DNA from 2 places in the Lysobacter sp. CA199 genome. Region 2 is predicted to be linked to the other one. Evidence: riboswitches for the same ligand, from Rfam matches in the RefSeq annotation. Region 2 holds a riboswitch; the other holds the start of a gene.
What was found. A riboswitch is a leader RNA that binds a small molecule or an ion and turns the genes downstream of it on or off. The one in region 2 is predicted to bind glycine.
Positions count from the first base shown of each region.

Region 1 (15,298 bases), on a different contig from region 2:
GCCGGCAGCGAAAAACGATCGAAGTGCACCTTGATGAAGGACGCATCGGCCGTGCGAATCTCGACCGGCGCGGTGCCGGCGCGACCCACGCGGCCGGGTTGCGCGCCCAGGCGCAGGTCGATGCTGCGCTGGTCGGCGATCTTCAGCGGCGCGGGAGCGGCCGGTTCGGCCTGCGCGAGCGCGGTGGCTGGAAGCGCCAGACACAGTGCGCTGGCCAGCAGCGCGGGCGCGAACAACTTCGAAGATCCGTCTTTAATTGAATATCCGTACTTCATTCGCAGTTCCCTCCAGGGATCGGTGACGGCGCGAAATCAACGGAAACGATGGCACGCGCGTATCCGCACCGCGCGTGCGGTGGAGATGCGTGGCGATTGCTGCGCCGTGAGATGGGTTGAGGTGGCGCGCGCCGAGGACATGAAGGTCTGCGCGCGCGGCCGACACTGGCAAATACGCGGCAGCGAAACCGTGACTGCGGTGGATTCCACCGCGGCGCGGTGCGGAAGCTTGATCGGCCGCTCAGCGCGATTGTGCGGGGCGTGGGCGGTGTTCAGGCGGCGGCGACGCGGCGGTCGCGAAGATGACGCAGGGCAGCACGGTGCGGTGCCGATGCGCGAGATGCCTCGGTCCAAGCGCCCTCATCCGCCCTCCGGGCACCTTCTCCCGCAAGCGGGAGAAGGGAGGAGCGCAAGCGCTTGTAACCCCTCGTGCTCGGGTGCTTGAAGCCCCTCTCCCGCTTGCGGGAGAGGGGTTGGGGTGAGGGCCCGCCGCCGAAGCCGTACACTCGTCCCACTTCACCTGAACCCGAACCGCGCCCTTGATCCCCGGTTGGATCCTGCTGTTGGTATCGGCCGGCTACGTCGGCCTGCTGTTCGCCGTCGCCTATTACGGCGACCAGCGCGAACGCTCGCCGCGCGCGCGCTGGCTGCGCACCGCGGTGTATTCGCTCGCCCTGGCCGTGTACTGCTCGTCGTGGACCTTCTACGGCGCGGTCGGCACCGCCGCGCGCACCGGGCTGGGGTTCTTGCCGATCTACCTGGGTCCGCTGCTGATGCTGATGTTCGGCTGGCGCATCCTCGAGCGGCTGGTGCTGATTTCCGGCGAGCACCGGATCGTCTCGATCGCCGATTTCCTGTCCTCGCGCTACGGCCGCGCGCCCGGCCTGGCCGCGCTGGTCGCCGCGGTCGCGTTGACCGCGGCGGTGCCCTACGTCGCCCTGCAGTTCAAGGCCGTGGCGATGAGCGTGGAAGTGCTGGCGGGCATACCGGCCGATTCGGGCCTGTTCGCCGACCCGGCGTTCTACGTCGCGATGATGCTGGCGGTGTTCGCGATCCTGTTCGGCACGCGCCGGGTCGATGCGACCGAACACCACCACGGCATGGTGCTGGCGGTGGCGCTGGAATCGCTGGTCAAGCTGATCGCCTTCATCGCCATCGGCGTGTTCGCGATGATCCATCTGCCCGGCCTGGGCAGTTATCCGGAACGGGTCGAACAAGCCGCGCGGGTAGTCATGCAGCCGGGCCTGCCGGCCGGCTTCGTGACCCAGACGCTGCTGGCGTTCACCGCCATCATCTGCCTGCCGCGCCAGTTCCACGTGGCCGTGGTCGAATGCCAGGACCCCAACGATCTGCGTTCGGCGCGCTGGCTGTTCGGCGGCTACCTGATCCTGATCAGCCTGTTGGTGGTGCCGATCACCCTGACCGGCCAGGCCGCGCTCGGCGGCAGCGGCGTGTCGCCGGACACCTACGTGCTGGCGCTGCCGCTGCAGTTCGATCAGCAGGCCTTGGCCTTGGTGGTCTACATCGGCGGCTTCTCGGCCGCCACCGGCATGGTCATCGTGTCTTCGGTCGCGCTGTCGACCATGGTCAGCAACGATCTGGTGATGCCGCTGCTGTTGCGCAGCGGCGTGCTGCACGAAGGCGCGCCGCACCAGAGCCCGGGCATCGACCGGCAGGTGTTGTGGGTGCGTCGGGTGACCATCGTGCTGCTGGCGCTGATGGCCTACACCTACCACCGCGGTTCGATCGGCGCCAACGGTCTGGCCCAGCACGGCCTGCTCGCGTTCGCCGCGGTCGCGCAGTTCGCGCCGGCCTTGATCGGCGGTTTGTACTGGCGCGGCGCCAGCCGCTCGGGCGCGGTCGCCGGTTTGTTCGCCGGCACCGTGGTGTGGATCTACACCCTGCTGCTGCCGGCCTTGGCGCGCGGCGGCTGGATCGCCGACGGCTGGATCGCGACCGGCCCGCTCGACATCGGCTGGCTGCGTCCGGAGCAGTTGTTCGGTCTGGTCGGCTGGGACGGACTGACCCACGGCACGTTCTGGTCGATGCTGTTCAACATCGGCGCGTTCCTGTTCGTCTCGGTGCGCCAGCGTCCGCGCCTGCAGGAACAACTGCTGGCCGCGCCATTTCTCGATCCCTACGTGCGCCGTCCCGCGCTCGGCCCCGGCGGCTGGGCCGGCAGCGTGCGCGGCGGCGAATTGCTGGCGCTGGCCGAACGCATCGTCGGCGAGCGCCACGCGCGCCGCGCCTTCGTCGATTACGCACGCCAGCAAGGCGGCGAATGGCTGCCCGAACAACCCGCCGACCGCGCCCTGGCGCAGTTCACCGAACGCCTGCTCGCCGCGGCGATCGGCGCGGCCTCTGCACGTCTGACCCTGACCAGCGCGCTGCGCGGTTCGGGCATGGAACTGGGCGAGGTGGTCGCGCTGCTCGACGAGGCCAATCAGGAACTGCGCTTCAACCGGCAAGTGCTGTCGACCACGCTGGAGAACATCAGCCAGGGCGTCAGCGTGGTCGATCCGGAAATGCGGCTGGTGGCGTGGAATCGCCGCTATCAGGAACTGTTCGGTTATCCCGACGGCATGTTGTACGTCGGCCGGCCCGTCGCCGATCTGCTGCGCTGGAACGCCGAACGCGGCGAGATGGGCGCGGGCCCGCTCGATGAAGACACCATCAGCGAACTGGTGCGCCGCCGCCTGGCCCACTTGCGCGCCGGCGCGCCGCACGTGTTCGAGCGCGTGCGCGCCAACGGCCAGGTGATCGAGATGGTCGGCCGGCCGCTGATCGGCGGCGGCTACGTCACCAGCTACAGCGACGTCACCGACTACAAGCGCGCCGAACGCGCGCTGCGCGAGGCCAACGAAACCCTGGAGCAACGCGTCGAACAACGCACCCAGGAAGCCGAGTCCGCGCAACAGTCCAAGACCCGCTTCCTGGCCGCGGTGAGCCACGACGTGCTGCAACCGCTCAACGCCGCGCGCCTGTTCACCACCGCGCTGCGCGAAAGCGACGACCCCGGCGAACAACGCCGCCTGGCCGAACGCGTCGACGCCTCGCTGCGCGCGGCCGAGGATCTGCTCGACGGGCTGTTGGACATCTCGCGCCTGGACGCGGGCGCGCTGCGTCCGGAACCGGCCGATCTGGATGCCGGCGAACTGCTGCGCGAACTGGCCGCGCAGTACGCGCCCAGCGCCTCCGGCCGCGGCCTGCAATTGCGCGTGCGCGCACCGGCGCTGCCGATGTCGGTACGCAGCGATCGCCGCCTGCTGCGCCGCGCGCTGCAGAACTTCCTCGCCAACGCGTTGCGCTACACCCGCGAAGGCGGCGTGCTGATGGCCGCGCGCGCGCGGCCGTACGAGGGCCGGGTCGAACTGCAGGTGTGGGACACCGGCCCGGGCATTCCCGAGCACCATCTGGAACAGATCTTCGACGAGTTCCGCCGCTTCGACCAACCCGGCGCCGGCGGCGAGCGCGGCCTCGGCCTGGGCTTGTCGATCTGTCAGCGCATCGCCCGCACCCTGGATCATCCGTTGCGGGTGCGTTCGCAGATCGGCTACGGCAGCGTGTTCTCGATCTCGGTGCCGTGCGGACAACCGCTGCGCGCGGCCGCGCCGCAGGAATCGGCGCATCCCACCCTGGGCGATTCGCTGGCCGGGCTGCGCGTGCTGTGCATCGACAACGATCGCGAGATTCTCGACGGCATGCGCGCGCTTCTGGACCGCTGGGGCGCGAACGCGCTGTTGGCGGCGACGGTCGACGATGCGCTGGCGTTGCTCGATCAAAATCCCGACGTGGCCTTGGTCGATTACCACCTGCACGACCGGCTCGACGGACTGGCCACGATCGAGGCGCTGCGCGAACGCCTCGGCGCGCCGCTGCCGGCCGCGCTGCTGACCGGCGACGGCAGCGACGCGCTCAAGCACGCCGCGCGCGAACGCGGCTGCCGGGTGCTGACCAAGCCGATCAAGCCCGCTTCGCTGCGCGCCTTCCTCGCCGCACAGCGGCCGACCGCGCGGGTCTGACGGCATGCGTTTGCGCTTGAACGGCCCCGCTACTCGATCAAGGACGCTGCGACCGCGATGGCCTCGACCGCGTTACTGATCGGCCTCGCCGCCGTGGCGCTGGGCGGTGCATTGATCGCGATGATTCGTTCGCGCTCGCGGCGTCACGATGCGTCCTTGGCGCCGCCGCCGTTCGAAGCCGATCCGCCCTGGCACGAAGTGCTGGATGTCGCCCGCGACGCCGACCGCGAAAGCATCGACGCCGCCCATCAGGCCCGCCGTGCCGAACACGCGCCCGAACGAATCGCGCGGCAAGGAGCCAAGGCGCGCCAGCAGACGCAGCTGCGGGTCATGCAGATCGACCGCGCGTATGCCGCGGCGATGCGGGAGTTGGGTTTAGGCCGCGATCGATCCGATCCGGACGATCGTTGACCATGGTCCGGGCGCCGGCATCGGAATAGCGCCGGCGCAAGCGAAAGCCACACGACAGCCGAATCCTGAAGCCCTCAAGCCTCCTGCCAACTCACCGACACTTCGCCGCCGGACCGCTGGATACAGCACTCGAACGAGAATCCGCCCGGATCGAGCGCGCCGGACGTCTCGAACACACCCGGCCGGATTTGCTGCTCCCGGTGCTTGCCGCGCCGATAGGCCGCCTCGATGCGCCGCGCATCCGCGGCGGTCAGGCCGGCCCACATCGGTTCGCGGTGCTGCAGCGGTGCGCCAGCCATGGCGGCGCGATCAATCCACCTCTTCCGGCGGCGGCACGATCGCTCCCGGATCCAGCGCCAGGCGCCCGGCGATCAGCACCGCCTGGGTGCGGTTGTTGGCGCCCAGCTTGCGCAGGATCGCGGTCACGTGCGCTTTCACCGTCGCCTCGGATACGCCGAGTTCGTAGCCGATCTGCTTGTTGAGCAGGCCGGCGCCGAGCATCTGCAGCACCCGGAACTGCTGCGGGGTGAGATCGCGCAGGCGCTGCGCGGCGTCGTGTTCTTCCGCATTGGCGGCCGGGGCGGCGAGCGCCGCGGCCGGCGCCCAGCGGTCGCCGTCGAGCACGCGGATCAACGCTTCGCCCAAGGTGGCGGCGTCGGCGGATTTGGGAATGAAGCCGACCGCGCCGTGATCGAGCGCGCGGCGCATCGTCGCCGGCTCCTCGCGCGCGGACACCACCACGATGGGCAGTTGCGGGTGCAGCGCGCGCAAGTGCACCAACGCGCTGAAGCCTTGTGCGCCGGGCATGTTGAGATCGAGCAGCAGCAGGTCGGCGTCGGATTCGGCCTCGACCAGGGCGTACAGCGCGTCGACGCTGTCAGCCTCGCGCAGCGCCGCATCGGGCAGCACTCGCGCGACCGCGCCGCGCAAGGCTTCGCGGAACAGCGGGTGGTCGTCGGCGATCAGCAAAGTAGGCATGGGGCGGGCCTGTTGGGCGATGCGACTCGGCGGTCACGTTCGGCGCCGGCACGAGCCGGTCCGACGGTGGGCGATGCACCGACGAGTCAGAAGAGCCTGATCTTACGTCCGCAGGGGGCGAAGTCCGCTATTGGACGATGGGTGAAGGTGGGTGAAATGCGGGGATGCGGCCGTATGAACGAGTTCTCAAAAATCCTTCCCGACGCTTGCGCCGCGGACTCAGCGCAGCCGAGGCGCGACTGTGGTTCCTGGTACCTCGCCAGCAGGTACTGGGAGTGCCGTTTTATCGGCAAAAGCCTTTGCTGGGTTACATCGTGGACTTCTATGCGCCAGCGGCGGGGTTGGTGATCGAGGTGGACGGAGCGCAGCATTTGACCCAATCCGGCCGGATCGCCGACTCGCGACGCACGTCGGATCTGGAACGGTTGGGGCTGGTGGTGATCCGCTTCGACAACTTGCAGGTGTTGAACGAAACGGTGGCGGTGATGGAAGAGATTTATCGGGTGGTGCGCGGGCGGCTGGAGGAAAAGGCCGGAGCTGAGAGCAAAAGCTGAATCCCCCCTGGCCCCCCTTTTTCAAAGGGGGGAACAGCAGGAGCAGGAGCAGAGCTTCCAGAGCTTCCAGAGCTTCCAGAGCTTCCAGAGCTTCCAGAGCTTCCAGAGCTTCCAGAGCTTCAGTGCAGCCAACACCCCTAAGCGATATCCCACAACCCCATTCCCCACCTACCGGGTTCCCCCCTTTGAAAAAGGGGGGCCAGGGGGGATTTGCTGTTGCTGTTACTGATGTTGCTGCGGCCATTCCAACCGCGGAAACCTCACTTCCCAAGCCGCTCGTTCACCAGACTCTCCACCACCGACGGGTCGGCCAAGGTGCTGGTATCGCCCAACTGGTCCGGCGCGTTCTCGGCGATCTTGCGCAGAATGCGTCGCATGATCTTGCCCGAACGCGTCTTCGGCAGCCCTGGCGCCCATTGCAGATGGTCGGGCGTGGCGATCGGACCGATTTCCTTGCGCACCCAGGCCACCAGTTCCTTGCGCAACTCGTCGCTCTGCGCTTCGCCGGCGATCAGGGTGACGTAGGCGTAGATGCCCTGCCCCTTGAGCTCGTGCGGGAAGCCGACCACCGCCGCTTCGGCGACCTTGGGATGGGAGACCAGCGCGCTCTCGACCTCGGCCGTGCCGATGCGGTGACCGCTGACGTTGATGACGTCGTCGACGCGGCCGGTGATCCAGTAATACCCGTCGGCGTCGCGGCGGCAGCCGTCGCCGGTGAAGTAATTGCCGGGATAGGTCTTGAAATAGGTTTCGATGAAACGCGGGTGATCGCCGTAGACCGTGCGCATCTGGCCCGGCCAGGAATCGGTCAGCACCAGATTGCCTTCGGCCTCGCCTTCGAGCACGCCGCCGTTGGCGTCGACCAGCGCCGGCTGCACGCCGAAGAAGGGCTTGGTCGCCGAACCGGGCTTGAGATCGATCGCGCCGGCCAGCGGGGTGATCATGATGCCGCCGGTTTCGGTCTGCCACCAGGTGTCGACGATCGGGCAACGCGAATCGCCGACCACCTCGTAATACCAGCGCCAGGCTTCGGGATTGATCGGCTCGCCGACCGTGCCGAGCAGGCGCAGCGAGGCGCGCGAGGTCTTCTTGACCGGTTCGTCGCCATCGCGCATCAACGCGCGGATCGCGGTCGGCGCGGTGTAGAAGATCGTGACCTGGTGTTTGTCGATCACGTTCCAGAAGCGCGACACGTCCGGATAGTTGGGCACGCCCTCGAACACCAGCGCGGTGGCGCCGTTGGCGAGCGGGCCGTAGACGATGTAGCTGTGGCCGGTGACCCAACCCACGTCGGCGGTGCACCAGTAGACATCGTCCTCGCGCAGATCGAACACCGCTTCGTGGGTGAACGCGGCGTAGGTCAGATACCCGCCGGTGGTGTGCAGCACGCCCTTGGGCTTGCCGGTGCTGCCGGAGGTGTAGAGGATGAACAACGGGTCTTCCGCGTTCATGCGTTCGGGTTCGCAGGTGTCGGGCTGGCCCTCGACCACCGCGTCGTACCAGCGGTCGCGCGGCATCTGCATGTCGACCGGGGCACCGGTGTGGCGCACCACCAGCACGGTTTCGACCGAGTGGGTGCCCGGCAGCTTCAGCGCTGCGTCGACGTTGGCCTTGAGCGGGATCTTCTTGCCGCCACGCAGGCCTTCGTCGGAGGTGATGACCAGTTTGCTGGCGCAGTCGGCGATGCGGTCGGCGATCGAATTGGGCGCGAACCCGCCGAACACCACCGAATGGATCGCGCCCACCCGCGCGCAGGCCAGCATCGCCACCACCGCCTCGGGAATCATCGGCAGGTAAATCGTGATGCGATCGCCTTTCTTGACGCCCAGGTTGCGCAGCGCATTGGCCAAGCGGCATACCCGCGCATGCAGTTCGCGGTAGCTGACCGGCTCGGCCGGCAGGTTCGGATTGTCGTGCTCGAACAGCAGCGCGGTCTTGTCGCCGCGCGTGGCCAAGTGCCGGTCCAGGCAGTTGACGCTGGCGTTGAGCTCGCCGTCCTCGTACCACTTGATGCGGAAATCGCTCAGGTCGTAGCTGACGTTCTTGATCTTGGTCGGCGCCTTGTACCACTCCAGCCGCTGCGCGATGCGCCCCCAGAAGCCGTCGGGATCGCTCACCGATTCGGCGTACTGACGCTCATAGTCGGCGCGCGCATACCGGGACTTGGCGGCGAACGCCTCGTCGATGGGATAGACGCTGGCGGGATGGCTCATGAATGGCTCCGGGAAGGCCGTGATCAGGAATTGGGGGATTCGGGAGGCGATGCAAGGCGGTAACAATAGCGCCTGTCCGGCGGATCCCGAATCCCCGATCGCGGCCCTTCAGTGTGCCGCAACGCAACAAGCGCGGTGGACCCGGGTATTTAGACCTTGGTCGTAAGCCGCGCAGACAGGTCGCCCTTTTCGACCAATGGCGAATGGTGAGATACCGGCACCGGCGCGCAGGCTGGCTGCGGCCGCACCGTTCGGGCGGCGTTCCTTGGGAGGGAATCATGACTTGCTCTAGCGTGCTCACACGCAGCGCCGCACCGCGCGCGACGATCCGCCGGCGACCGCTGGCCTCGGCCCTGCTGGTCGCCTTGCTGCTGCCCGGTATGGCCTTGGCCCAGACCGCGAAAGAAAAAGAACTCGAAGCGCGCGTCGCCGACCTCGAGCGCATGGTCCAGCAACTGGTATCGCAACAGCAGCAAGTCCAGACCCAGGTCACCGAGGTCAAGGCCGCGCAAGCCGCCGCGCCCGCAGTAGCGGCCACGCCGGTCAAGAATCCGATCCAGTCCACCACCATCAGCACCGCCGGCAATCCGGGCACGCGTTTCAGCTACGGCGGTTTCATCAAGCTCGACAGCGCGGTCACCTCGACCAACGACGGCGATATCGCCGACGGCTCGGTCGGCCGGCTGTTCTACGTGCCCAAGGCCATCCCGGTCGGCGGCGGCAACGCGAAAGAAGGCAGTGCCGACACCGACATGGGCGCGAACTTCTCGCGCTTCTGGTTTGCCGCCGACACCGACCTGGAAAGCGGCGACAAGCTCAAGGGCTATCTGGAATTCGATCTGTTCGGCGGCGGCTCGACCGCCTTCACTGGCAACGAGATCGCCACCAACACCTATGCGCTGACCCTGCGCCACGCCTACGTGACCTGGAACAAGTGGCTGGCCGGTCAGACCTGGTCGAACTTCCAGGACGCCAACGCGCTGCCGGACACGGTCGACTTCCTCGGCCCGACCGAAGGCACGGTGTTCGTCCGCCAGGCGCAGTTGCGTTACACCAGCGGGCCGTGGTCGTTCTCGATCGAAAACCCGGAAACCGTCTACACCCCGTTCCGCGGCAACATGGCGCAGGTGGCAGGCGACGACGGCGCGGTGCCCGACGTGACCGCGCGCTACACCGCCAAGGGCGACTGGGGTCACTTCAGCGTCGGCGCGCTGGCGCGTCAGCTCAAGTACCAGACCGGACGCATCAACGATTCCAACACCGGCTACGGCATCAGTGTGTCGGGCAAGTGGAACCTCGGCGCCCGCGACGATCTGCGCTACATGGTCACCACCGGCAGCGGCATCGGCCGCTACATCGGCCTGGCGCTCAACAACGACGCGGTGCTCGACGGCGCCGGCGATCTGGAGAACATCGACCTGATCTCCGGCTTCGTCGGCTGGCGCCATGTGTTCAGCCCGAAGCTGCGCGGCAACCTGTTCTACTCGCGCGCCGAATACGACAACAAGACCGCGCTCACCGGCCTTGGCATCACCAAGTCGGCGCAGTCCGCGCACGTCAACCTGATCTACACCCCGATTCCGAAGCTCGACATCGGCGCGGAATACATCTGGGGCCAGCGCGAGATCGAAAGCGGCGACAAGGGCGAGTTGAATCGTTTGCAGACGCATGTGAAGTACAGCTTCTGATTTTTCGATGACGCATACGGTCGCGAGTCTCCCTCCCACCGTCATTCCCGCGAAAGCGGGAATCCAGTGACTTCAAACGTTCTCGCACGAAAGGCACTGGATTCCCGCTTTCGCGGGAATGACGGCGGGAGGGTTCAGTGACGGCCTGGAGGGTTCGCGGCAAAGCGTTCCAATCCCTGATCTCCGCTTCGCCGGAATTACCGACTGGACGTTTTGCGATCGAATCATCAATCGCCCTGCCACCGCACCATTCTTCTTTCTTTGAAATCCGCACCAGCAGTCGATTAGAAACAAACCCGGCGGGCCTTAGACCGCTCCTTCCCACTGTTCGGGGGAACAGACATGTCCAGCACTGCAGCCAACGCGACGCCGTCCACCGCGTCGCTTACCAAAGGCCATAAAAAGGTCATCTTCGCCTCAAGCCTGGGCACCGTGTTCGAGTGGTACGACTTCTATCTGTACGGCTCGCTCGCGGTCATCATCGGCAAGCAGTTCTTCGGCGGCTTGAACGAGACCAGCCAGTTCATCTTCGCCCTGCTCGCCTTCGCCGCCGGTTTCGCGGTGCGGCCGTTCGGCGCGCTGGTGTTCGGACGTCTGGGCGACATGATCGGGCGCAAGTACACCTTCCTGGTCACCATCGTCATCATGGGCCTGGCGACCTTCCTGGTCGGCATCCTGCCCAGTTACGAAACCCTGGGCATCGCCGCGCCGATCATCCTGATCACGCTGCGTTTGCTGCAGGGCCTGGCGCTGGGCGGCGAGTACGGCGGCGCGGCGACCTACGTCGCCGAGCACGCGCCCAACGGCAAGCGCGGCCTGTACACCAGCTTCATCCAGACCACCGCGACCCTGGGTCTGTTCATGTCGCTGCTGGTGATCTGGGCCTGCCGCAACTTCCTGGGCAAGGACGATTTCGAATCCTGGGGCTGGCGCATTCCGTTCTGGGTGTCGGTGCTGCTGCTCGGCGTGTCGGTGTGGATCCGCCTGCAGTTGGCCGAATCGCCGCTGTTCCAGCAGATGAAGGCCGAGGGCAAGACCTCCAAGGCGCCGATCACCGAGAGCTTCTTCTCCAGCAACGGCAAGATCGCCCTGCTCGCCCTGCTCGGCGCGACCGCGGGCCAGGCGGTGGTGTGGTACGGCGGACAGTTCTATTCGCTGTTCTTCCTGACCAAGACCTTGGGCATGGATCCCAACCAGGCCGACATCCTGATCGCGATCGCCTTGGCCCTGGCCACCGGCGGTTTCATCCTGTTCGGCTGGCTGTCGGACAAGATCGGCCGCAAGAAGATCGTCCTGGCCGGTTGCCTGATCGCGGTGTTCACCTACTTCCCGGTGTTCAAGGCGCTCACCCATAACGTCAATCCGGCGTTGGAAGCCGCGGTCGCCGCATCGCCGGTCACCGTGACCGCCGATCCGGAACGTTGCGCGTTCCAGTTCGACCCGGTCGGCAAGGCGACCTTCAAGCAGTCGTGCGACATCATCAAGTCGGCGCTGGCGAAGAAGGGCATTCCCTACGTCAACGCACCCGGCGCGGCCGGCAGCGTGGCCACCGTCAGCATCGGCGGTGCCAGCCTGACCAGCTTCGAAGGCGAAGCGCTCGACAGCGCCACGTTCAAGACCCAGTCCGAGGCGTTCGGCAAGCAGCTCACCGAGGCATTGAAGACCGCCAGCTACCCGGCCAAGGCCGATCCGGCGCAGATCAACAAGCCGATGGTAATCGCGCTGCTGACCTTCCTGGTGCTGCTGGTGACCATGGTCTACGGCCCGATCGCCGCCTGGCTGGTCGAACTGTTCCCGACCCGCATCCGCTACACCTCGATGTCGCTGCCCTACCACATCGGCAATGGCTGGTTCGGCGGCTTCCTGCCGTTCACCGCGTTCGCCATCGTCGCCGCGACCGGCAACATCTACAGCGGCCTGTGGTATCCGATCATCGTCGCCTCGATGACGGTGGTGATCGGCGCGCTGTTCCTGCCGGAAACCAAGGATCGCGATATCACCTTGTAAGGCTTCGATCCGCTCCACGTCTTACGCGACGCCGGCCTTGCGCCGGCGTCGTCGTTTCCGCTTCGCCGCCTTCGCCGCTGATCTAGAATCCGCCGATGGAATCGCTGCCACCCTGCTGACGCGGGTCCGCGCCTGCGCCGTGTGCGCCGCGCATCTGCCGCACGGCCCGCGGCCGGTACTGCGGACCCGCTGCAAACTGACCGAAGAGCCTCGGACCTGTCGATCTTCCTACAAAAGCCCGAAGTCTTTTGTGGGAGGGCCTTCAGGCCCGACTGCCGCATCCGCCGCGGACTGACCGAAGAGCGCCGGACCTGAAACGCTTCCTGCAAAGAACTCCGTCGCGACGCATCGAAGCGGTCATTCACTGATAGACGAACTTCGGCATCTCCCACTCGTAGCGAATCGCCAGCAAGCGCAGTGCGAAGCCCGCACCCAGGCAGATCAGCACCGCGGTGTTTTCGGCCACGCCCAGATACAGCAGCGCCAGATACGCCACGCCGGTCAACAGCGAAATCACCGCATACAACTCGCGCTGGAACACCAGCGGAATCTCGTTGCACAGCACATCGCGCAGCACGCCGCCGAAGGCGCCGGTGAGCATGCCGGCGATCACCACGATCGCCGGCTGATGCCCGCCTTCGCGCGCGACCGCGCAGCCGATCAGGGTGAAGGCGATCAGGCCCAGCGCATCCAGCCACAGGAAAGTACGGCGCAGATAGTGCAGCTTCTTGGCCAGGAAGGTCGCCGCGATCGCCGCGCCGATGGTGTAGCCCAGATACTCGGGATGGCGCACCCAACCCAGCGGGTAATGGCCGAGCACGATATCGCGCAACGAACCGCCGCCCAGCGCGGTCACGCTGGCGATGATGACCACGCCGAACAGATCCATGCGCCGGCGGCCGGCGGACAACGCGCCGGTCATGGCTTCGGCGCTGATGGCGATGAGGTAGATGATTTGCAGTAGCACGGCGAGAGACTCCGTCGGATCCAGGCGGGAAACCGCGGCGACGGCAGCGAAGACGGACGGCGAAGGCGGCGAAGGCCATCGCGGGCGAGCGTACCCGCGGCACGGGCCGCGCGTCGCGCGTCGCGCGAATGCGCTGTCGTCTCCGAGGCCTGAGCCGCGGCGCCGCTCCCGCTGTCCTTTTACCTGAGAGTTTGGGCGGCCCGACGCTCGCGCCGGCGACCGCTTGCCCCTTCGGTGGGCCGCATGGCGGCCTCTCTCCAGATCGGCGATGTCGTTGCAGTGTTCCGGCCTGACGGCCGAGCCTGAGCGATTATGGGAGCCTGCGCCTTCGGCGGGCAGCGGCCATGGGCCGGCGCCACTCTTCTGCGAACGGGCGCATGGTAGCAGTTGCCGGAGCCGCCGGCCCGCCGCCGCGGGTGGCGCGAACCTTTTCCGCCGGATCGCGACTACAGGATCGAACCCCATCGGAATCGCGCTTTGAATCAGCCCGCTGCCGCCGCCGACCACGACGATCCCCGCTACGACGAGTGGCTGGCGGTGCGCTGCCAACTCGGCGAGCGCGAGGCGTTCGACGCGCTGGTCCGGCGCTGGCACGGACCGATCCGCGGCTATGCGCGGCGCTTGTGCGGCGAGGACGAACTCGCCGACGAGATCGCCCAGGACACCTGGTTGCGGGTGCTGCGCGGCATGCCCGGATTGCGCGATGCCGCGCGCTTGCGCGCCTGGCTGTTCGGCATCGCCCGGCGCGCGGCGATGGACCGCTTGCGTGGGCGTTACGCCGAACCCGCGCACGAGCACGAACTCGATTCCATCTCCGGAGAAGACCCCGCGCCGGAGCAGACGATGGACCTGGAGCTGCTGCAACGCGGGTTGCACCGGTTGCCTGCGATGGAGCGCGAAGTACTGAGCCTGCACTACCTGCAGGGCCTGGCCCTGGACGAGATCGCGCAAGTGCTGGAGCGGCCGCTGGGCACGGTCAAATCGCGGCTGCACCGCGCGCGCGGACGGCTGCGCCATCAATTCGACACCGAGGGAAGCTCGCGATGAACACTGATGCCCCGGCGCACACCGACGCAGCATTGCCGCCGGCCCTGCGCGAACTGCTCGAACGCGAACTCAGTCCCGCCGCGCGCGGCGCCCATGTCGGCCTGTTGCTGCTCGCCGCCGCGGCCAGCGCCGCATTGGCTGCGTTGTGGCTGACCGAACCGGCGCTGGCCGCGCGCACCCAGGCGGGGTTCGCGTTGTTGCTGGCGATCAATCTGTCGTGGTGCGTCTATGCGCTGTGGGCGCTGCGCCACCGGCGCGTGCTGTACGCGCGCCACCGCCTGATCGCCGCGCGCATGGCCTCCGCGTTCTGCGCGCTCTACAGCCTGGGCGCGTTCGCTCTGGCGATGCTGGGCGGCCTGAGCGCGGGCTGGTTCGCCGGCCTGATCGGCCTGGGCATGACCGGCGTGGCCGCAGCCTTGCAACTGCGCGCACGACGTCATTACGCCGGATTGCAACAACGGCGCGCGGAGCTCGAACGCGCTTTCGGCCCATCGCCCTGAGCTGGACCGACGCCACCGGCCGTAGGAGCGGCGCAAGCCGCGACCGCGACATCTGGCTTGCGACGCAAACAGCCAGTCCGCGTTCGCGGCTTGCGCCGCTCCTACCGTCGGACTTCGATCATCGCGGCAGCCTGGGGGCCGTCACTGCGGATCGGCGCGAATCGCATCGAATTCATCGCCCCGTCGTTCGCGGATTAATGCCACCCCTGTAGGAGCGGCGCAAGCCGCGACCGCGACATCGCAGATTCGACGTAAGCCACGGTTCGCGTTCGCGGCTTGCGCCGCTCCTACCGTCGGACTTCGGTCAAAGCGACGACTCGGGATCGGCCAACGCCTCGACCATCGACTGCTCCAACGATCGCCGCGGATCGGCGCGGATCGCGTCGAGTTCGTCGGCCCGCCACTGGCGACGCAGGCGGCCGTCCATCAGCAGCACGGCGCGGGTGATGAATCGTTCGGCCACGTCGAGCGAATGGGTCGCCAACAGCACGGTGGTGCCGCGTTCGCGCGCGAGCTGTTGCAGGTGGCGCTTGAGCGCGTAGGCGCTGAGCGGATCCAGACCGTTGAGCGGCTCGTCCAGCACCAGCAGCGGCGGCTCGCCGAGCAGGCCCAGCGCGATCGCCAGTTTCTGTCGCG
Region 1 covers NZ_JBQJIL010000004.1:324,506-339,803, reverse strand. The annotation lists gene ACTOWJ_RS08840 (trypsin-like serine peptidase) at 1-275, opposite strand, end outside; gene ACTOWJ_RS08835 (hybrid sensor histidine kinase/response regulator) at 815-4,297, shown strand; gene ACTOWJ_RS08830 (hypothetical protein) at 4,355-4,708, shown strand; gene ACTOWJ_RS08825 (hypothetical protein) at 4,783-5,007, opposite strand; gene ACTOWJ_RS08820 (response regulator) at 5,018-5,686, opposite strand; gene ACTOWJ_RS08815 (endonuclease domain-containing protein) at 5,851-6,240, shown strand; gene acs (acetate--CoA ligase) at 6,501-8,453, opposite strand; gene ACTOWJ_RS08805 (DcaP family trimeric outer membrane transporter) at 8,732-10,141, shown strand; gene ACTOWJ_RS08800 (MFS transporter) at 10,484-12,148, shown strand; gene ACTOWJ_RS08795 (trimeric intracellular cation channel family protein) at 12,510-13,115, opposite strand; glycine riboswitch at 13,279-13,386, opposite strand; gene ACTOWJ_RS08790 (RNA polymerase sigma factor) at 13,593-14,162, shown strand; gene ACTOWJ_RS08785 (hypothetical protein) at 14,159-14,662, shown strand; gene ACTOWJ_RS08780 (ABC transporter ATP-binding protein) at 14,967-15,298, opposite strand, start outside.
Region 1: it holds a riboswitch for glycine, as region 2 does, so the genes downstream of both, ACTOWJ_RS08795 (trimeric intracellular cation channel family protein) here and gcvP (aminomethyl-transferring glycine dehydrogenase) in region 2, are expected to answer to the same signal.

Region 2 (15,298 bases):
ATAGACCATGTCCTCGCCCTCGGCCAGCTCGACCACCGCGCCGACCGCGCCGGTGAGCTCTTGCGCGCGGTTGGCGACCAGGCCCATCACACCGCCCAGATCCAGGCCGAGCTTGGCGATCTCGGTCTGGGTCTGGATGACTTTCAGCAGACGCTCGGAGAACGCCTGCGTTTGCGGTTCCTGCAGGTTCATTGCGATCACCCCCCCGGCGATGGCGGGATTATATCGTCCACAACGCTCATGGCCTGCTGGTCTGGGGCCGCATTCAGGCGGGGTGGCGGACCGCGCCGCTCAGGCGGGCCAGTAGGCTTCGCAGGGTCGCGCGTGGATGGTGTTGTCGAAATGCCGGCACCGGTGCGCGCGCCTGCTCGATGGTCTCGGCATCGACCGATTAAGACTGTGCTCCAGGGTGCGGGTGACGTCTTGTCGGTGGCCGCGCACGGCGACTAAGCTGCGCGACGCGCATCACCACGCGATCGGCGGGCAGAGCGCCCACGGAGGGCTGGAGCATGTCGCCTGCTTCGACGGATCATTCCGCATTGGATATCGACCTGCCGTCGCACGTCACCCGATCGGGTGCGGCATGCGTTGATGCAGCGGGGCCTTCCCGAGGAAGACGCGGATCTGGCCTGGGACCGCACTCACGGCGGCAGCCAAAGATGACGGATATGCAATGAAGTTGTGGAAGAAAATAGCGATCGCCGTGGTGGCCCTTGCCGGCATCTCGTTTCTGGTGCCGGATTTCCAGGAAGAATCCTGGAGCCGCGATGAGGAGATCGTCGCGCTCAAGTTGAACCGGTCCGGCGACCGCTTGTTGTTGCGGACCCAGCGGTACGATTTCGAATTCGTTCTGCCTGCCAACCGCCTGAACGATCTGCCGCCGGTGGTGTCGCAGTCGCAGCCTCATACGACGGTGGATCTGAAAAGCATCGATCTGGGCGAGGTCCGCGTCGACTCCGCGGGCGCGGCGAGCGCGTCGCTGGCGGTCAATATCGGCGGCTATGATGTGACCGCTCCGAAAACCGAAAGCGTCCTGCCGCAGGAGGGGCGGCGCGCCTTGGCCGATCTCGGATTTATCCCATCGAACGGAATCGTCAGTGGCAACTTCGAGCCGTCGCTGTATATGGCCTGGCAGGCCGATCTGAAGGGTCGTCGGTATCCGGCGAACAGTCGCGGTGAATATCAGGGCGTTGACCTCACGCCGTGGCCGTGGGGTACGAACGCGACAATCGTCGACGTCATCGACGATGGGACGCTGGCGCGCAACCGCGTGCTCAACACCTTGCTGCGTCCTCTGACGACCGTGCGCAACGGGATCATCATGGTGGTGGGCGTGTTGCTTATACTCGTCACCGGCTTCAGACCTGGAGCCTGAGTCCGGTGCGGTGCACGGAACGCCGACCGGCTGACGAGGAAAAGAAAAAGGCCCCGCGAGTGCGGGGCCTTTTTTACAGCGGTCGCGAAGCGCGTCGCGAGGTTCAGGCCTCGACTTCTTCCCTGTATGCATCGATCGGAATGCAAGCGCACATCACGTTCTTGTCGCCATACACGTTGTCCACCCGCGACACCGGCGGCCAGTACTTCTGCAGCTTCAGCGAGGGCAGCGGGAAGGCGGCCAGTTCGCGCGGGTAGGCGTGGGTCCATTCGCTCGCGGTGACTTGCGTCGCGGTGTGCGGGGCGTGCTTCAAGGGATTGTCTTCGCGATCCAGGCGGCCGTCCTCGACCGCGCGGATTTCGTCGCGGATCTGGATCATCGCGTCGATGAAGCGGTCCAGTTCGTGCTGCGATTCGCTCTCGGTCGGTTCGACCATCAAGGTGCCGGCGACCGGGAAGCTCAGGGTCGGAGCGTGGAAGCCGAAGTCGATCAGGCGCTTGGCCACGTCCTCGGCGCTGATGCCGGTGGCGTCCTTGATCGGGCGCAGGTCGAGGATGCACTCGTGCGCGACCAGACCGTTGCGGCCGGTGTAGAGCGTTTCGTAATGCGATTCCAGACGCTTGGCGATGTAGTTGGCGTTGAGCAGGGCGACCTGGGTGGCCTTGCGCAGGCCCTGGGTGCCCATCAGGGTGATGTACATCCACGAGATCGGCAGGATGCTCGCCGAGCCGAAGCTCGCCGCGCTGACCATTCCGACCACGCCTTCGCCATCGACCGTCTTCGGCAGGAACGGCGCGAGGTGCGACTTGACCGCGCAGGGGCCGACGCCGGGGCCGCCGCCGCCGTGCGGGATGCAGAAGGTCTTGTGCAGGTTGAGGTGCGAGACGTCCGAGCCCCACTTGCCGGGCTTGGCCACGCCGACCAGGGCGTTCATGTTGGCGCCGTCGGTATACACCTGGCCGCCGTGCTTGTGGATGATCTCGCAGATCTCGACGACTTCTTCCTCGAACACGCCGTGCGTGGACGGGTAGGTCATCATGATTGCGGCCAGACGGTCGCTGTACTTCTCGGCATTGCGGCGGATGTCATCGACATCGACGTTGCCGTTGCTGTCGGTCTTGGTGACCACCACGGTCATGCCGCACATCTGCGCCGAGGCCGGGTTGGTGCCGTGCGCCGAATCCGGGATCAGGCAGATGTCGCGATGGCTTTCGCCGCGCGAGTGGTGATACGCGCGGATCGCCAGCAGGCCGGCGTACTCGCCCTGCGCGCCGGAGTTGGGCTGCAGGCTGACCGAGTCGTAGCCGGTGCACTCGACCAGCATCGCTTCGAGTTCGTCGATCAGCTGCTTGTAGCCGGTGGTCTGCACGGCCGGGGCGAGCGGATGGATGTTGCCGAACTCCGGCCAGGTGACCGGGATCATCTCGGCGGTGGCGTTGAGCTTCATCGTGCAGCTGCCCAGCGGGATCATGGTGCGATCCATCGCCAGATCCTTGTCGGCCAGCGAGCGCATGTAGCGCAGCAGCTCGTGTTCGCTGTGGTGGGTGTTGAACACCGGGTGCTGCAGGAACGAGGACTGACGCACCAGCGAAGCCGGAATCGCATCGGCGGTGGATTTATCCAGCGCATCGATATCGAGCGCGGCGCCGAACAGGCCGGCCAGCGCGATCAGGTCTTCTCGGTTGACGGTTTCGTCCAGGCTCAGGCCCAGGCGGCTCGCATCGATGGGACGCAGGTTGATGCCGGCCACGCTCGCCTTGGCGTGCAGCGCATCGGCATCGACGCCGCTGATGTGCAAGGTGTCGAAGAAACCGTCGGCGACGGTGACGCCGGCCTTGCGCAGCGCGGCGGCGAGGATCGCGGCTTGGCGGTGGACGCGGCGGGCGATGCGGGTCAGGCCGTCGGGGCCGTGGTAGACCGCGTACATGCTCGCCATCACCGCCAGCAGCACCTGCGCGGTGCAGATGTTGGAGGTGGCCTTCTCGCGGCGGATGTGCTGCTCGCGGGTCTGCAGGGTCAGGCGGTAAGCCGGCTTGCCGTCGGTGTCGACCGACACGCCGATCAGGCGGCCGGGCATCGAGCGCTTGTACGCATCGCGGCAGGCCATGAAGCCGGCGTGCGGGCCGCCGAAGCCGAACGGCACGCCGAAGCGCTGGGTGTTGCCGACCACGATGTCGGCGCCGAATTCGCCCGGCGCCTTGAGCAGGGTCAGCGCGAGCAGGTCGCTGGCGACCGCGACGATGCCGCCGCGCGCATGCACCGCGTCGGACACGGCCTGGTAGTCGTGCACGCCGCCGAAGGTGTCGGGGTATTGCAGCAGCGCGCCGTAGGCGTCGACCGTGGCCGCTTCGGCGTCGTCGCCGATTTGTAACTCGATCTCCAGCGGCTCGGCGCGGGTGCGCAGCACTTCCAGGGTCTGCGGGTGAATGTTCTTGGAGACGAAGAACACGTTCGACTTCGACTTGGCCGAACGCTTGGCCAGGGTCATCGCTTCGGCGGCGGCGGTGCCTTCGTCGAGCAAGGATGCGTTGGCGATCTCCATCCCGGTCAGGTCGGCGACCATGGTCTGGAAATTGATCAGCGCTTCCATGCGGCCCTGCGAAATCTCGGCCTGGTACGGCGTGTAGGCCGTGTACCACGCCGGGTTCTCCAGGATGTTGCGCAGGATGACGTTCGGGGTGTGGGTGCCGTAGTAACCGCGGCCGATGAAGCTGCGGAAGACTTTGTTCTGGGTGGCGATGGCGCGGATCTTGGCCAGCGCCTCGACTTCGCTGATCGCGGCCGGCAGGGCCAGCGGCTGGGTCGATTTGATCGAGCCCGGGACGATGGCGTTGGTCAGCGCTTCGAGTGAGTCGTAGCCGACCTTGCCCAGCATGTGGCCGATCTCGGCGTCGTTGGGGCCGATGTGGCGCTCGATGAAGGCGTCGTGGTGCTCGAGATCGCGCAGGGATACGTTGGTCATGGGCAGGGGGCGTCCTAAGGCGACGTGCGGTGCCGCACGCGAGGCGCCCCTCTGTCCTTTTGCCTGAGAGTTTAAAAGCGTGCTGCGGTCAGGCAGCTAGGGGAGGGGTTGGCCGCTGGGGCCGCTCCTGTCCGCGCTCGCTTCGTGCCCCTTCGGCGCCGGTTCCGCCCGATTTTGCCAGGACGGGCGGTCTCTCCAGAGTTTTGTACACGCGGCGGTATAGAGCCTGAGCGATTACGGGCGTTGCGCCTTCGGCAGCGGGCCGGGCCTTGGGACCGGGACCGCTTCTCCCACCGCGTGTTTCAAGGCGGCGATTATAGCCGTTTCGACCCGGTAAGGGCGGCGCCGGCTGAATCCGCGACCGCCCCCGCCCCTGTAGGAGCGGCGCGAGCCGCGACCGCGAAACCACGCATACGACGCGACCGGCCGCTCCGCGGTCGCGGCTCGCGCCGCTCCTACAGGGGCGGCCCAGGCTATAGCGCAGCGGGAGGACAGATCGAAACAAATCCGCCATCCATGCGGCGAACTGCACGGGAGTATGCTGTCGCCCCTGTTCATGCAAGGAGGTCCGGCCATGAGCGCGCGACCGTTCCAATTGCTGCAACTCGATCATGTGGTCCTGCGCGTGCGCGACATCGCGGCGATGATCGTTTTCTACTGCGAGGTGCTCGGCTGCACCGTCGAGCGGCGCCAGGACGCGATCGGTTTGGTGCAGCTGCGCGCCGGTCAGTCGCTGATCGACCTGGTCGACGTCGAAGGCAAGCTCGGCCGCAACGGCGGCGCTGCGCCGGGTTCGGAAGGCCACAACATGGACCACCTGTGCCTGCGCGCGGAACCGTTCGATCGCGAGGCCGTCGTCGCCCACTTGCAAGCCCACGGCGTGCGCCTGAGCGAGTTCGGTTCGCGCTACGGGGCTGAAGGCGAGGGCCCCTCGCAATATCTGTTCGATCCGGAAGGCAATCTCGTCGAGCTCAAAGGCCCGCCGGACTCGCCGCCGGTCGCCTCCCATTCCCCTCAAGCAGCGAGCTGATGAGCGATACCGCCGCAATCCCCGCGAAGAGTTCCTTGTCGTTGCGCCGGTTGGCCCTGTTGCTCGGCGGCCTGGCGATGTTCGGGCCGTTTTCCATCGACACCATCTTCCCGGCGTTTCCGGCGATGGGCGCCGAGCTCGGCGCGGACAAGCTGGAGATGCAGCAGACCATCAGCGTGTACCTGGTGGCGTATGCGCTGATGAGCGTGGTGCATGGGCCGCTGTCGGATGCGATCGGGCGGCGGCGGGTGATCATCGGTGGGTTGGCGGTGTTTACGTTGGCTTCGGTGGCTTGTGCGTTGTCCGAAGAACTGCCTACTTTGCTTTTCTTTCGCGCGGTACAAGGGCTGTCGGCGGGGGTTGGCCTGATCGTCGGGCGCGCGGTGATCCGCGACGTGCTGCACGGCGACGATGCGCAGCGGCTGATGAGCCAGGTGATGATGATCTTCGGCATCGCCCCGGCGATCGCGCCGATCATCGGCGGCTGGATCCTGGGCTGGGCGCACTGGCCGGCGATCTTCTGGTTCCTGGTCGGTTTCTCGGTGCTGTTGCTGGCCGCGGTGATCTTCATGCTGCCCGAAACCCATCCGCCGCAGGCGCGGTTGGCGCTCAAGCCCAAGCGGCTGCTGCGCGATTACGTCGCGATCTTCCTCAACCCGCGCTTCCAGCGCCTGACCGCGGCGGGCGCGTTCAACTTCGGTGCGTTGTTTCTCTACATCGCCTCGGCGCCGGCGTTCGTGCTCGACATCCTCAAGCTCAACGAACGCGAGTTCGCCTGGTTCTTCGTGCCGACCATCGGCGGCATGGTGCTGGGCTCGTTCGTGTCCGGGCGCGCGGCCGGCAAGGTCAGCGGCGACCGCCTGGTCAACTTCGGTTTCGCGTTCTGCGCGCTCGCCCTGGCGATCAACCTGGGCTACAACCTGTGGACCGATGCGCCGCAGGTGCCGTGGGCGGTCGTCCCGATGTGCGTCGGCGCGTTCGGCATCGCCCTGGTGTTTCCGATCGTGACCTTGTCGATCCTGGACATGTACCCGCATCAGCGCGGCTCGGCCTCGTCGTTGCAGGCGTTCTCCGGCCTGGTGGTCAACGCGGTGCTGGCCGGGGTGATCTCGCCCTTGCTCAGCGACAGCGCGCTGCATCTGGCGATCGCCGCCTCGGTGCTGACCGCCGTGGCCTGGGGCTTCTGGCGCTGGGAGGCGTCGGTGTCCAAGACCGCCTGCGCGCGGCTGCCCGAGAACGCGGTCGTCGTCGAACCGCAGGATTCGTTGTAACCCCTGTAGGAGCGGCGCGAGCCGCGACCGCGGGGTCGCCGGTCGCGTCGTAAGCGCGATGTCGTGGTCGCGGCTTGCGCCGCTCCTACGGTCGCAAACGAAGATTCGGCCAAGTCTGGCAAGTCCACCAAGGTCGCGGAGGACTAAGCTGGCTGGGCGGCGCGCAAGGCGCCGCACGGCAGCCAGGTTGCGTCGACGCGCCCCAGCCATGTGCATCCGCTCTTGTTGAGGAGCCGCTCATGGCGCAGGGTATTTCGTTTCGTTTGTTCGACGTGTCGGTGCGCGAGCGCATCGAGTTGAGTCCGTCGATGGTGCGGTTCGTGTTCGCGGCCGACGCTCTTGATCAGGCGCGCAGTTTCGGTCCCGATCAGCGCATCAAGATCTTCTTCCCCAACGCCGCCGGCGAGCTGGCCGTGCCGCGCGGCGAGGACTGGTATGCGCGATACCGCAATCAAAGCGAGGTTTCGCGCGCGCCGATGCGGACCTACACGGTGCGCGCGCTGCGTTGCGAGCAAGGCGAGATGGACGTGGATTTCGCCGCGCACGGCGATGCCGGCCCGGCCTCGCGCTGGGCCTCGCGTGCGCGGCCGGGCGATCGGGTGGTGCTGCTGGCGCCGCACGCCGACGAGGCCGACTCGGGCGGCGTGGAATGGAACCCGCCGCGGGACGCGCGCGAGGTATTGCTGATCGCGGACGAAACCGCGTTGCCGGCGGTGGCCGGCATTCTCGAATCGCTGACCCGGTTGCCGCGTCCGCCCAAGGTGCGCGCCTACATCGAGGTGCCGTTGGGCGCCGACGTGATCGAGCTGGTGGGTCCGGACGATATGCAGATCGTCTGGCTGCCGCGCGCGGCGCACGCATTCGCCGAGTCGGCCGATTATGGCCAGCGCCTGATCGACGCGATCCGCGCGGCGCGCTTGCAGCCGCCTGCCAACGACGACGATAACGATGACGGCGCCGAGCGGCCGCTGAGCGAGGTCGATATCGACCGCGAAATCCTCTGGGAACAAGCCGCGGCGACCGCGTCGAGTTTCTATGCCTGGATCGCCGGCGAGGCCGGCGCGGTGATGGCGATCCGCCGCCATCTGGTCGGCGAGCGCGGCTTCGCCAAATCGGCGATCAGCTTCATGGGGTATTGGCGCAAGGGCCGAGTGTTGGAGTGAGGTGGATCGTTGGCCGGAGAAAAGGGCGGGCTGCCATGTAGTACGCAATCCGACGCGAAAGCTTTACTTGCGGTGTGGCGATTGCGGAGCAAGAGCAAATCCCCCTGACCCCCTTTTTCAAAGGGGGGAAGCGCTGGTGGGTTTCTAAGGGGCGGGTTTCAAAGGGCGGAGCGTTGGGCGCGATGCGATCGGCTCAGATCAAACCCGGATCGGTGATCCCGTGCTCGCCGGTTTCCAGGCGTCCGCCGAGGCGGCGGTAGTACTCCGGATCGTTGGCGTCGGTGATCACGAAGTCGTACCACTGTTGGCTTTCGTCGAGCCGGATCGCGCGATAGCGCACCGCGCCCGCGCCCAGCCGCTCCAGCCGCGACTCGTACAGCCCGTACTGGTCGGCGACGTCGAGCCGCAGCGGTTTGCGGTTGGGATTGCGCAGCGCCAGGATCAGCTTGCGGCGACGCAGGCGCAGGTCGGGCATCGTGGTCACGGTCGGGTTGACGCCGTTCAACGATCCGCGGAACTCGCGGAAGAAACCGTTCGGCGCGAACACCTGCAAGGCGTAGGCGCGCGCGCCGTCGGTGTTCAAGCTCCAGTCGCCGTGCAGCGACTTGCCCGGCTCGACCGTGTAGCGGCGCGGAATCGCGTTCGGGTCGAGCAGGTCGTAGACATGGAATACCGCCGCGACCCGGCCGGTGTTGGCGAAGCTCAGCCGCAGCCGGCGCGCGTCGCGGTCGACGCGTTCGCCGACCTGCAGGTCGTAGGGCAGGGCGCGCGAGGGCTTGATGCCGCGTTCCTGTTGCGGCGCGCCGGACACCGCCGGTGGCTTCGGCGCGGGCAGGCGGCTTTGCTCGGCGACGATGCGATCGGCGTCGCCGGTATCGGGCAGGTTGGGGATCGGCTCGTGATTGGGATCGAAGAAATTGAACGCGGTGGTCAGATCGCCGCAGACCGCGCGACGCCACGCGCTGATGTTGGGTTCGACCACGCCGAAGCGTTTTTCCAGGAAACGGATCACCGAGGTGTGGTCGAACACCTGCGAATTGATCCAGCCGCCGCGGCTCCACGGCGAGATCGCGTACATCGGCACGCGCGGGCCCAGGCCATAGGGACGGTCGTAGTAGATCGTCGGATCGCTGGAGCTGCCGTGCGAGGGACCGCTGCGCGCGAAGTGGTGCTCGCCGCGCAGCTCCACGGTGGAGCCGCCGATCGGATTGCGCTGCGCGTCCAGCGACGGCGGCGCGGGCGGCGGCACGTGGTCGAAGAAGCCGTCGTTCTCGTCGAAGTTGACGATCAGCACCGTGCTGGCCCAGACCGCCGGATCGGCGGTGAGCGCTTCGAGCACACGCGCGGTGTAGTCCGCGCCCCAGATCGGCGCCGACGGACCGGGATGCTCGGAGTACTTGGCCGGCGCGACCAGCCACGACACTTGCGGCAACTGGCCGCTGCGCACGTCGGCGGCCAGGTCTTCCAGGGTCCAGGTTTTGAGCGCTTTCTCGGCCAGCGCCGAACCCGGCGCGGCCGCGCGGAACTGACGGAAACCTTCCAGCGGATTGTCTGAGAAGTTGTCGTCCATGTCCTGGTACAGCTTCCAACTCACGCCGGCGCGTTCCAGCCGCTCGGGGTAGGTGGTCCAGAAATAGCCTTCGCTGGCCGGGCCGCCGTCGTCGAAGGTGTTGACGATGGCCGGGCCGCCGCGATCGGCGGCCGGGTTGTTGGTGCCGGTCCACAGGAACAGGCGATTGGGATTGGTGCCGGTCTGCTGCGAGCAGTGATAGGCGTCGCACAGGGTGAACGCGTTGGCCAACGCGTACTGGAACGGGATGTCGGCCTGGCGGTAATGGCCGAGCGAGCGCTCGGTCTTGGCCGGCAGCCACTTGTCCATCAGGCCGTTATTCCAGGCGGCCTGGGCGTCGGGCCAGGTGTGCGGCGTACCGCCGATGCGCTGTGCGCTCGTGGTCTTGGTATCGATGTGGTACGGCTGGATCTCGCGGCCTTGGGTGGTGGTCTGCTGCCACACCGGCTTGCCGCTGGGCAGCGGAATCGGGAAGCGATCGCCGAACCCGCGCACGCCGCGCATCGCGCCGAAGTAATGGTCGAACGAGCGGTTCTCCTGCATCAGGATCACCACGTGCTTGACGTCGCGGATGGTGCCGGTGACGCGCGCGGCGGGAATGGCCAGGGCCTTCTGGATCGCGGGCGGGAACAGGTTCAGGGCGAGGCCGGCGGCGGTGGCGCCGGCGGCGCCGCGCAGGAAGTTGCGGCGCTGGGAGTCGTGTTGGTCGGTCATGGGATCCGGGCGAGAATTCCGCTCGAAAGCGGTGGCTGGGGGGAAGCGGTGGGCGACCGCACCGGCAGCGTGCTGCGCGCAGATGGCATTGCCGTGACCGCTTACCGACTGGTGCGCAGACTTGTGCGCTGACGCGCGGAAGCTTGCGATCAGCGTCGCAGCCGCAGGATCAGATGAACAGGCAGACCGGCGACGACCAGCACCGCGCCCCAGATCAGCGCCTCGGCGCCGATACCCGCCAGCGCGTAAAGACTGAACGCGAGGGCGAAGCCGGCGACGATGCGGCTGCGTCCTTTGCCGCGCAACAGCCAGGCCGCGCTGCCGGCGACGTAGGGCAGCAAGGTGGCCGCGGTCGAGAGCAGGATCGAGAACACGAACACCTGCACCAGCGAGCGGCTGAAGTTGGCCAGCACCAGCATCGAGGCGAGCGTGCTGCCGATCAGCACGCCGAGCCAGGGCGTGCCGCGCCGGTCGAGGCGGGCGAACCATTGCGGAAACACCCGGTCGCGCGCAGCCGCCAGCGGCAACTGCCCCGACAGCAAGGTCCAGCCGTTGAGCGCGCCCAGGCACGACACCGCCGAGACCGCGGCCAGCGCCAGTCCCGCATTGGATCCCCACAGCATCGCGGCGGCGTCGGCCATCGGCGATTGCGATTGCCGCAAACTGTCGATCGGCAACAGACCTACCACCACGGTGCAGGCCAGCACGGTCGCGATGCCGGCCAGCAAGGTTCCGAACACGGTCGCGCGCGGCACGTTGCGTTCCGGGTTTTCGATCGAGCCCGCCGGCACGGTCGCGGCTTCCAGGCCGAGCAGCGCCCACAAGGTCAGCGCCGCGGTCGCGTGCGCGGCCTGCGCCAACGATTGCCCGCTGGGATTGAACGGCCGGAACGCGCGCGCCGGCTCCAGCCACCACAACGCGATCGCGCCGAACAGCAGCAGCGGCAGCAGCTTCAAGGTGGTGGCGACGATCTGCACGCGTCCGGCTTCGCGCACGCCCAGCAGATTGATCGCGGTGCACAGCCACAACGCGCCCAGCGCGCAGGCCGCCGCGCGCGCGGGCGTGGCGGTCAGCGCCGGCAGCAGCGCGCCGAGGCTGCCGGCGAAGGCGATCGCGATGGCCGCGTTGGCGCACCAGATCGAAATCCAGTAACTCCACGCCACGATGAAGCCGATCGTGTCGCCGAACGCGCGATACGCATAGGTGTAAGGACCGCCGCTGTGCGGCCAGCGCATGGCCATGCGCGCGAAGGTGAAAGCCAGCAGCAGCGCGCCGCACAAGGTGATCGCCCAGCCGATCAGGCTGGTGCCGCCGTAGGGCGCCAGCGCCGCCGGCAGCAGGAACACGCCGCTGCCGATCATGTTGCCGATCACGAGCGCGATCGCCGCCCACAGGCCGAGCGGCGGCCGCGCGCGAACGCTGGAGGAGGATGCCGGTGCCGGTGCGTCTTGCTCGAAGCCGCCGGCGTTCAAGGCCTCAGTCCCGTGCCGCGGCAAACGCCGCGCGATAGGCTTCGCGCAACAGTTCCTGGAAATGATGCACGGCGTTCTCGCGCAGCGGGTTCAGGCGGCCGGCGGCGTAAGAACCCGAAGCGAGCCCGCGCTGCACGTCTTCGCAGATGGTCAGATCTTCCAACTGCACCTCATCGCTGAAGGCCAGATCGGCCTCGCGCCTTGCCCGCGCTTCGCCCGACTCGTCGGGGGTGTAGTAGAAATCGAACTCGACCCGGCAGCGGTCCGCGCCGAGCGGCACCACGCGATTGGTCTGCAGGCGGCCGGGCAGGATGTTGAGCATGGTGTTGGGCCACATCCAGTAGTACAGCGCGTCGCCGCTGCCGTACAAACCGTCGCCGCTTTCCAGCGGGCTCCACTGATAGGAGTACCAGCGCGCGGTTTCGGTGATGTAGCTGCGGTAATCCAGCAGGCGGTTGAGGCCGGGATGGATGTGCGGGACGTGATAGCCCTCCAGGTAGTTGTCGATGTAGACCTTCCAGTTGCAGGCCACGTTGTAACCGACCCGGTGGTGGTGGCCGTAACCGGGCAGATCGCGGGCCTCGCCGATGCGTTCGGCGATGCCTGCGACAAATTCGTCGAAGGCCAGCGTCGTATCGATGGAGGCGGCGAATACCAGTCCTTGCCACACGTGAACCAGCAATTGCGGCAGACGGATGTCGGTTGGATTGAAATCCGGGGCGTGATTCATTTCCGGCGCCGAACGCAGCACGCCGTCCAGGCTGTAGGTCCAGCCGTGGTAGCGGCAGCGCAGCGAGCGCGCGGCCAGGCCGTCGCAACTGGCGATTGGTCCGGCGCGATGGCGGCAGACGTTGTGGAACACCCGAATCTCGCCGTCGCCGCCGCGCACCGCGATCACCGGCAGTCCGGCGAAGTCGGCGACCACGTGATCGCCGGCATCGCGCAGCTGGCACAGGTGGGCGAGCAATTGCCAGCCGCGATCGAAAACCGCCGCGCGGTCCAGCGCGGCCATGCCGGGCTCGACGTAATAGCGCGCGGGCAGGGCGGTGGCGTGGCTCAGCGGTTGCGGCGCGAGATCGGCGCGCTCGGGCCGGAGGCTGGACATGACGCTGGCGGCGGGCTCGGTCATGGCCGAAGTATCCGCCGTGGCCGGGGCCGGCGCAAAGCCGCCGCCGTGGGCCGTTACGGCCGCCGATCCGCTTCCCCCGGGCCCGTGGGTGGCTATACTCGGGCCATATCCAAAGCAAGGGAATGCCATGAATCAATCCGCCATCCCCGACGTCGCCCTGGTCGACAACACCGAACAGCGCACGCCGTTGGTCCTGGTGCTGGACTGCTCAGGCAGCATGATGGGCGCGCCGATCCAGCAGTTGAACGAAGGTCTGAAGCTGTTGGAGACCGAGCTCAAGGGCGATGTGATCGCGGCCAAGCGCGTGCGCGTGCTGGTCGTGCGCTACGGCGGTTTCGACCATGCCGAAGTGGTCGGCGACTGGTGCGACGCGATGGACTTCAGCGCGCCGGTGCTCGAAGCCGACGGCACCACGCCGACCGGCCGCGCGATCGATCTGGCCCTGGTCGAGGTCGAGAACGAAAAGCAGCGCTTCAAGGCCGCCGGCATCGCCTACACCCGGCCGTGGCTGTTCCTGATGTCCGACGGCGTGCCCACCGATGCCTGGCAGGCTGCGGCCAATCGCGCGCGCGAAGCCGAGGGCGCCAACAAGGTGGCGATCTTCCCGATCGCGGTCGGCGAAAGCGCCGACGATGCGATCATGGGCCAGTTCAGCGGCAAGGGTCCCGGCGGCGTGAAGCGTCTGCACGGTTTGCAGTTCCGCGAGCTGTTCCTGTGGCTCAGCGCGAGCATGCAGGTGGTCTCGCAGTCGCGGCCGGGCGGGCAGGCGCAGTTGCCGTCCACCGACACCTGGTCGGCGGTACCGACCTGAGCGCCGGGGTCGCGGGCATGAGCTGGCGAATCTACGCGGCATCGGCGACCGGAACCTCCCACCTCGACAAAGGCATTCCCTGCCAGGACGCCTGCGCCTTCCACGCGCACGGCGAGGCGCTGGTGGCGGTGGTCTGCGACGGTGCGGGTTCGGCTTCTCGCAGCGATGTGGGTTCGCGTCTGGTCGCCGACACGGTGGCGCGCCGCTTGGGCGAGCGTTTCGAACGCGAGCCCGATTGGCTGGACGGCGACCGCGATGCGTTCTTCGTCGTCGCCGCGCAAGCAGTGGAGGCCGCGCGCGAGGCGTTGATCGAAACCGCCGCGGCGGACTCGGCCCCGCTGTCGAGTTACGCCGCCACCCTGGTCGGCTACGCGGGCGACGCGCGCGCCGGCTGGTTCTTCCATATCGGCGACGGCATCGGCGTGGCCGAACCGGCGTGCGAGGACGCCGGGGAAACCGCCGCCGCGCCGGTGGTGTCATTGCCGGCCAACGGCGAGTACGCCAACGAAACCTATTTCGTCACCGGCGATGCCTGGCGCGAGCAACTGCGGGTGTTGCCGGTGCCCGCGCCGGTGGCGCGGCTGGCGCTGATGTCCGACGGCGCCATGCCGTTCGCGATGCAGAAGAACAACGCCGGCCTGTTCCAGCCGTTCTTCGAACCGGTGACGCGCTATCTGGCCTCGGTCGATGAGCAGCAGGGCAGCCGGGCCTTATTGGGCACGCTCGAGGATCCGCGCACGCATGGCATCACCTCCGACGACAAGACCTTGCTGATCGCGCTGCGGGGCTGAGTCCGGCGATGAGCAGTCCCAGCACCGGCAGCAGCATCCAGATCGGCTCGCGCCGCAGCCGGCTCGGGCCGTTGATCAAGAGCGGCGGTGCCGGCAGCGTCTATCTGCTGCCGGACGATTCCGACAGCGTGGCCAAGATCTATCACGCGCGCGTCGATCCGCCGAGCTACACCGACCGCATCGAGGCGATGCTGCAACTGCGCCCGCATCTGCCCGATCAGATGGAAAGCGGCAAGCGCTACGTGCAGATCGCCTGGCCCGACGCGGTGGTGCGCGACGGCCACGGACGCTTCATCGGCTTCACCATGCCGGCGCTGGACGTGGACTCCACTTCGGAAGTCGAACAGGTGCTGCAGGAGCGCCAGGCGCGCGCCGCAGGTTTGCCGGTGGGGCTGGGCCACAAGGTCACGCTGGCGGCCAATCTGGCTTCGGTGCTGGCGGCGCTGCATGCGCAGCATCATTACGTGGTCGATCTCAAGCCGGTGAACCTGCGCTTCTACCGCGCTTCGTTGTACATCGCCTTGCTCGATTGCGACGGCTTCAGCATCCAGGGCCGCGGCCGGCGTTTCCACGCGCCGCAGTACACGCCCGATTATCTGGCGCCGGAATACCAGATCCGCGCGCTCGACGAGGCCGGCGAGGAAACCCAGGATCGCTTCGCGCTGGCGGTGGTGATCTTCCAACTGCTGAACTTCGGTATTCATCCCTACAGCGGCAGGCCCGCGCACGATCGCGTGCCGACCGACGTGCCTGGACGCATCCGCGAACGTTGCTACGCGTATTCGCGGGACGGCAATCCGGCGATGCAGCCCAACCCGGTCAGCGCGCACGCGATGATGCCGCAGCGATTGCGCGAGCTGTTCGACCGCGCCTTCGGCGACGCGCCGGCGGCGCGGCCGAGTTCGAGCGAATGGGGCGATGCGCTGCGCGCATATGCGCAGCCCTCGCGCGGGCTGATCGTGGTGTGCGGAAAGAATCGCGAGCATCAGCACTACGCAGGCCAGGCCTGC
Region 2 covers NZ_JBQJIL010000001.1:416,541-431,838, reverse strand. The annotation lists gene ACTOWJ_RS02050 (diguanylate cyclase domain-containing protein) at 1-192, opposite strand, end outside; gene ACTOWJ_RS02045 (hypothetical protein) at 674-1,375, shown strand; gene gcvP (aminomethyl-transferring glycine dehydrogenase) at 1,479-4,337, opposite strand; glycine riboswitch at 4,543-4,640, opposite strand; gene ACTOWJ_RS02035 (VOC family protein) at 4,912-5,367, shown strand; gene ACTOWJ_RS02030 (multidrug effflux MFS transporter) at 5,367-6,638, shown strand; gene ACTOWJ_RS02025 (siderophore-interacting protein) at 6,878-7,801, shown strand; gene ACTOWJ_RS02020 (phosphocholine-specific phospholipase C) at 7,995-10,085, opposite strand; gene ACTOWJ_RS02015 (amino acid permease) at 10,235-11,557, opposite strand; gene ACTOWJ_RS02010 (aromatic ring-hydroxylating oxygenase subunit alpha) at 11,562-12,686, opposite strand; gene ACTOWJ_RS02005 (vWA domain-containing protein) at 12,814-13,497, shown strand; gene ACTOWJ_RS02000 (PP2C family serine/threonine-protein phosphatase) at 13,515-14,288, shown strand; gene ACTOWJ_RS01995 (hypothetical protein) at 14,297-15,298, shown strand, end outside.